DNA from 3 places in the Streptomyces sp. NPDC001544 genome. Region 2 is predicted to be linked to each of the others. Evidence: riboswitches for the same ligand, from Rfam matches in the RefSeq annotation. Region 2 holds a riboswitch; each other region holds the start of a gene.
What was found. A riboswitch is a leader RNA that binds a small molecule or an ion and turns the genes downstream of it on or off. The one in region 2 is predicted to bind thiamine pyrophosphate.
Positions count from the first base shown of each region.

Region 1: another riboswitch for thiamine pyrophosphate. It lies ahead of thiC (phosphomethylpyrimidine synthase ThiC); the one in region 2 lies ahead of thiO (glycine oxidase ThiO).
Region 3: another riboswitch for thiamine pyrophosphate. It lies ahead of ACFY0F_RS21535 (thiamine ABC transporter substrate binding subunit); the one in region 2 lies ahead of thiO (glycine oxidase ThiO).

Region 1 covers NZ_JBIAVN010000004.1:14,180-16,437, forward strand. The annotation lists gene thiC (phosphomethylpyrimidine synthase ThiC) at 1-1,486, opposite strand, end outside; TPP riboswitch at 1,479-1,666, opposite strand; gene ACFY0F_RS12855 (YibE/F family protein) at 1,739-2,258, shown strand, end outside.
Region 2 covers NZ_JBIAVN010000001.1:904,531-906,788, forward strand. The annotation lists gene thiO (glycine oxidase ThiO) at 1-975, opposite strand, end outside; TPP riboswitch at 973-1,084, opposite strand; gene ACFY0F_RS04145 (hypothetical protein) at 1,137-1,487, shown strand; gene ACFY0F_RS04150 (NAD(P)/FAD-dependent oxidoreductase) at 1,520-2,258, shown strand, end outside.
Region 3 covers NZ_JBIAVN010000008.1:98,607-100,864, reverse strand. The annotation lists gene rlmN (23S rRNA (adenine(2503)-C(2))-methyltransferase RlmN) at 1-644, shown strand, start outside; TPP riboswitch at 667-774, shown strand; gene ACFY0F_RS21535 (thiamine ABC transporter substrate binding subunit) at 845-1,927, shown strand; gene ACFY0F_RS21530 (ABC transporter permease) at 1,972-2,258, shown strand, end outside.

The DNA.
Region 1 (2,258 bases), on a different contig from region 2:
GCGCGTCCGGATGGCCCTTGGCGAGGTCGGCTGCATGGGCGGCGATCTTGTAGGTGATGACGCCGGTCTTGACGTCGTCACGGTTGGGCAGGCCCAGGTGCTCCTTGGGCGTGACGTAGCAGAGCATCGCCGTGCCCCACCAGGCGATCATCGCGGCACCGATGCCGGAGGTGATGTGGTCGTACGCCGGTGCGACGTCCGTGGTCAGCGGGCCGAGCGTATAGAACGGAGCTTCATCGCAGATCTCCTGCTGAAGGTCGATGTTCTCCTTGATCTTGTGCATCGGGACGTGGCCCGGGCCCTCGATCATGGTCTGTACGTTGAAACGCTTGGCAACCCGGTTGAGTTCCCCGAGAGTTCGCAGTTCCGCGAACTGCGCCTCGTCATTGGCGTCCGCGATCGATCCCGGCCGGAGGCCGTCGCCCAGCGAGTATGTGACGTCGTAGGCGGCGAGGATCTCGCAGAGCTCCTCGAAGTTCTCGTACAGGAACGACTCCTTGTGGTGCGCCAGGCACCACGCCGCCATGATCGAGCCGCCGCGCGAGACGATCCCGGTCTTGCGGTTCGCGGTCAGCGGCACGTATGCCAGGCGCACACCGGCGTGGACGGTCATGTAGTCCACGCCTTGCTCGGCCTGTTCTATGACCGTGTCCTTGTAGATCTCCCAGGTCAGTTCCTCGGCGCGGCCGTCGACCTTCTCCAGCGCCTGATAGAGCGGCACCGTGCCGATCGGAACGGGGGAGTTGCGCAGCACCCATTCGCGCGTGGTGTGGATGTTGCGGCCGGTGGACAGGTCCATGACCGTGTCGGCACCCCAGCGGGTCGCCCAGGTCATCTTCTCGACCTCTTCCTCGATGGAGGAGGTCACCGCCGAGTTGCCGATGTTGGCGTTGACCTTCACCAGGAACCGCTTGCCGATGATCATCGGCTCTGTTTCCGGGTGGTTGACGTTCGCGGGCAGCACGGCCCGACCCGCCGCGATCTCCTCACGGACGACCTCTGGGGAAACGTTCTCCCTCAGGGCCACGAACTCCATTTCGGGTGTGATCTCGCCGCGACGGGCGTAGGCGAGCTGCGTGACCGCCTTGCTGTCGCGGCCCCTGCGCGGCTGGCGGGGCCGTCCGGGGAAGACCGCGTCGAGGTTGCGCAGGCCGCCCCGTGGCGAGGTGTGCTTGATCCCGTCGTCCTCGGGGCGGGCTGGACGGCCCGCGTACTCCTCGGTGTCGCCACGGGCGATGATCCAGTTCTCCCGCAGCGGCGGCAGGCCCCTGCGGACGTCGGTTTCGACGAGTGGATCGGTGTACGGGCCAGAGGTGTCGTACAACGTGACCGACTGCCCGTTGGTGAGGTGCACCTGACGGACCGGCACGCGCAGGTCGGGGCGTGATCCCTCGACATACCCCTTGTGCCAGCCGATGGACTTCCCGGCCTCCTGGTCGTCGGAGATCTGCGTGGAGGCAGGCGTGCGTGCGTCCTTGTTGGTCATGAGACCTACTCCCTACGCCGGCATTACCCGGTAACAGGTTCGGCGGTCGACGCAGCGGCTTCCGTCGTCGGTGTTTCTTGTGAAACATCACTTGGCTGAATGACGTTCCACGTGAAACATCGCAAAGACAGAGGTCAGCGCCCTCTCAGCCCGGTGCTCCGAGCTCCCGCGTGTGCAAAGGTGCCTCCACGCTAGCGTCATGTGTGGCGCGGTGAACAGTGCGTCTCGTGCCCTTCTTGCAATGATCGGGCGGTGACCACGACACACGACGAGTCTCGACATCCGCCGGGGCACACGCATGCGACCGGTGAGGGACGCGGGCACTCACACAGTCACAGCCATGGACCGGCCGCACCCGTCTCGAAGCATCTGCGCAAGGTCATCGCCGCCGTCCTGATCCCGTTCACCGCAGCGGTCGTGGTCGGGCTCGTGGTTCTGTGGCCCGGCGGTGCCCCGCCCCACAAGCGGACCGGGGTCGGCTTCGACCGGCAGACCCAGCAGGCCACGGTCACCAGGGTCGTCGAGGTCAGCTGCAAGTCGGTGAACGCTTCCGGCGGCACCGTGGCCGGAGACACCTCGACCGGCGGGGGCGGTTCGGCGCAGCAGGAGGCGGGCGGTACCTGCAAGAAGGCGACGGTCCGGGTCGACACCGGCAAGGACGAGGGCCGCACGTTCACCGAGATCGTGCAGCCGGACCAGTCGCGGCAGTTGCACGAGGGCGAGAAGGTCGTGACCGCCTACGAGCCTTCGGCTCCGAAGGATCTGCAGTACT
Region 2 (2,258 bases):
CGGCGCGTTGTCGGGGGAGCCGGGACGCAGTCCGGCCCGGGTCTCGGTGAGCGGCAGTTCGGTGATGCCGGGCACCAACTCGTGCGCGTCGCGCAGCAACTGGTACACCCCGCCGGCGGTCACCGTCGTGTCCCAGCCCACTTCCTCGCTGGTCGCCCCGACGACCAGCTCGCCGTTCTCCCGGGGCACCAGGTACACCTGGCTGCCGCGCACCACGGCCCGTACGGTCCGGCTCAGGAACGGCGCGTACCGCTCGGGCACGGTCAGCCGCACCACCTGCCCCTTCACCGGCCGTACCGGCGGCAGCAGGTCACCCGGCAGGCCTGCGAGCCGCCCGCTGAGGCTGCCCGCCGCGAGCACCACCTGGCCCGCGCCCAGCTCGTCGCCGTCCGAGGTGGTGACACCGGCCGCCCGGTCCCGTACGACGTCGAAGCGCTCGGCCCACCGCCGGTGGAAGACCACCCCGGTCCGCTCGCACGCGGCGACCAGCGCGGCCGCCAGCCGACGCGGGTCGATCTGGTGGTCGCGGTCCACCCGCAGCCCGCCGCGAACGCCCGGCGCGAGCAGCGGCTCCAGGCGCCGGCACTCCCGGCCGGACAGCCACTGCGACCCCAGTCCCGAGCGCTGCTGCAGGGCGTGCAGTTCGCGCAGGTGGGCGCGGTCGTCGGCATCCAGTGCGACGGCCAGCGTGCCGCATCTGCGGTAGCCGAGGTCCAGGCCGGTGAGGTCGGTCAGCTCGGCCGCGAAGTCCGGATAGCGGCGGGCCGAGGCCAGGTTCAGGCCGAGCAGTGTCTGCTCGCCGTGGTGCAGTTCCGTGACGGCGGCCAGCATCCCCGCCGCCACCTGCGCGGCCCCGCCGCCCGGCTCCGGGTCCACCACGGCCGTGGCCAGTCCGCGTTGCGCGGCGCGCCAGGCCGTGACCAGTCCGATGATCCCGCCCCCGATGACGAGGACGTCCGACGTACGTGACGACATGGGCGTCGAGCCCCTCCCTTCGCCGGCATGACCCGGATCAGGTTCGTACGGTCGGAGGCCGCCAGCCTCCCTCTCAGCCCGGTGCGTCCGGGCTCCCGCGAGTGCTTTACGGTGGCCACCCTAGCCCGCAGGGCACCCGACTCGTAAGGAGGCCTCCGTCCATGGCCCGTTCACTCGACGGCCTCGTCCTCGCGCCCGTCGCCGACCAGGCCCCCGGTCAGGTGGGCACGCGCACCCGCTTCTCCTACCACGAGAAGAACGGCGAGATCTGGGCCGAGTACGCGGGTGGAGACGTCGTACGCGGGTACCTGGTGGGCACCCGCGAGGGCGACCGGCTGGACTTCAGGTACGTGCAGCTCAAACGGGACGGAACCACCTCCTCCGGACACTGCGGGTCGACCGTGGCCGAGTTGCCCGACGGACGGGTACGGCTGGAGGAGACCTGGGAATGGGAGTCGCAGTCGGGAGCAGGGACGAGCGTTGTGGAGCAGGTCACTGAGCACGCCCCCTGACTGACGCACAGTCAGTTGACTATGGTGATCGAGTGAGCGAGCAGACGCGGGAGACGCGGGAACAGGGCACGTCACAGGCGCGGCGAGTGGTCGTGGTCGGCGCGGGCATGGCCGGGGTGCAGACCGCGGTCGCCCTGCGCGAACAGGGGCTGAAGGGCACCGTGACGCTGATCGGCGCCGAACCCCACCAGCCGTACGACCGGCCCCCGCTGTCCAAGGCCGTGCTGCTCGGCAAGGCCGAGGGTTCCGCCTTCGACGTGGACTTCGAGGCGCTCGGCATCGAACTCCGCCTCGGTCGCGAGGCGTTGGGCGTGCGCCCCGCCGACCACGAGCTGGACACCGAGGCCGGGCCCGTGCCGTACGACGTCCTGGTGCTGGCCACCGGCGCCGAACCGGTCCGGCTGCCCGGCGCGGAGGGCGTGCCCGGCGTGCACCTGCTGCGCACCCTCGACGACGCCGAGCGGCTGCGGCCGGTGCTCGCCCGGCAGCACGACATCGTGGTCGTCGGCGCCGGCTGGATCGGCGCCGAGTTCGCCACGGCGGCCCGTGAGGCGGGGTGCGCGGTGACGGTCGTGGAGGCGGCGGACCGCCCGCTCGCCGGCGCGCTCCCGGCCGAGGTGGCGGCGCCGATGGCGTCCTGGTACGCCGACAGCGGCGCGGTGCTGCGCACGCGCGCGCGCGTGGAGCGCGTCGAGCCGGGCGCGGTGGTGCTCGACGACGGCTCGCGGCTGCCCGCGGGCGCCGTCGTCGTCGGCATCGGCGCCCGTCCCG
Region 3 (2,258 bases), on a different contig from region 2:
AGATCGTCGACGGGATGCGCGCGCTCAGGGACGGCGAGGTCCCCGGTGGCCCGGCGCGGCTGTCCAACATCGTCTTCATGGGGATGGGGGAGCCGCTCGCCAACTACAAGCGGGTCGTCGGCGCCGTCCGGGCTCTCACCGACCCCGCGCCGGACGGGCTGGGACTGTCCCAGCGCGGTATCACCGTGTCCACCGTCGGGCTCGTCCCGGCGATCCACCGGTTCGCCGACGAGGGCTTCAAGTGCCGCCTCGCGATCTCGCTGCACGCGCCCGACGACGAACTGCGCGACACCCTCGTTCCCGTGAACACGCGCTGGAAGGTGCGGGAGGTGCTCGACGCCGGGTTCGAGTACGTCGAGAAGTCCGGCCGCCGGCTGTCCATCGAGTACGCGCTGATCCGGGACATCAACGACCAGGCCTGGCGCGGTGACCGGCTCGGGCGGCTGCTCAAGGGCAGGCCCGTGCACGTCAACCTCATCCCGCTGAACCCCACGCCCGGGTCGAAGTGGACCGCCTCCCGGCCGGAGGACGAGAGGGCGTTCGTGGAGGCCATCGCCGCGCATGGCGTGCCCGTCACCATCCGGGACACCCGGGGGCAGGAGATCGACGGGGCCTGTGGTCAGCTGGCGGCCACGGAGCGATAGGATCTGGCCACATCACATCTTCATATTCCGACAGGGGAGCGCCACAGCGCTGAGAGTGCGGCAGACGGGCCGCAGACCCTCTGAACCTCGCCCAGGTCATTCTGGGTAGGAAGTTCGGTCACCCACTCAAGCTGTTGTGCCCTGCCCGGACGTTCCGGGCGGGGCCGCGTTCTTCCTGGCCTACCCCAGGAGGACATCCAGTGCACCGCAAGACGTTCGTGGCCGCGGCCGCCGGGCTCGGCCTCGTGGCGCTGTCCGCTCTGACGGGGTGCGGGTCGTCCGGCGCCAAGGGGGCGGCGGACTCCAGGACCGTCACCCTCGTCAGCCACGACTCGTGGGCCGTGTCCAAGAGCGTGCTCGCGGACTTCGAGAAGAAGTCCGGGTACAAGGTCAAGGTCCTCAAGAGCGGCGACGCCGGACAGGCCGTCAACAAGGCCATCCTCACCAAGGACAACCCGCAGGGCGACGTCTTCTTCGGCGTGGACAACACCCTGCTCTCACGGGCCCTCGACAACGGGCTGTTCCAGTCCTACCGGGCCAAGGGACTGGACACGGTGGGCGCCGGATACCAGCTCGACAAGGGCAAGGACCGGGTCACGCCGGTCGACTACGGCGACATCTGCGTCAACTACGACAAGGCGTACTTCGCCCGGCACAAGCTGGCCCCGCCCCGGTCCTTCGCCGACCTGGCCAAGCCCGAGTACAAGAACCTCCTCGTCACCGAGAACGCCGCCACCTCCTCGCCCGGCCTCGGGTTCCTGCTCGGCAGCGCGGCGCAGTTCGGCGACCAGGGCTGGCAGGGCTACTGGAAGAAGCTCAAGGCGAACGGCGTCAAGGTCGTCGACGGCTGGGAGCAGGCCTACTACCAGGAGTTCTCCGGCTCCTCCGAAGGGAAGAAGGCCGGCGGCGACAGGCCGCTCGTCGTGTCGTACGCCTCCTCCCCGCCCGCCGAGGTGATCTACGCCAAGAAGCGGCCCAGCACCGCCCCGACCGGTGTGTCGACGGGCACCTGCTTCCGGCAGATCGAGTTCGCGGGACTGCTGAGCAACGCCAAGAACACCAAGGGCGGCAAGGCGTTCATCGACTTCCTGCTCTCCAAGGAGTTCCAGCAGGACATGCCGCTGAACATGTTCGTCTACCCGGTGGTGAAGGGCGCCGCCGTGCCCGCCGAGTTCACCGAGTACGGGCCGCCCGCCGCCGATCCCGAGACCATGGCCCCCGGCAAGATCGCGGCCAACCGTGACCAGTGGGTCAAGTCGTGGACGTCACTCGTACTGCGGTAGCACCCCGCAGAGGCGCGCGCGGGAACGCGGTGCGGCTCGGCCTCATGGCCGTGCCCGTCGCGTTCTTCGCCGTGTTCTTCGCCTGGCCCGTGGCCGCGATCGTCGCGCGCGGGCTGAAGGTGGACGGCGCCTGGCGGTTCGGGCGGATCGCGGACGTGGTCAGCCAGCCCGACATCCGGCACGTGCTGTGGTTCACCGTCTGGCAGGCGCTCGCCTCCACCGTGCTCACCCTGCTGCTCGCGCTGCCCGCCGCCTACGTCTTCGCCCGGCTCGACTTCCCCGGCAGGCAGGTGCTGCGGGCCGTGGTCACGGTGCCGTTCGTGCTGCCGAC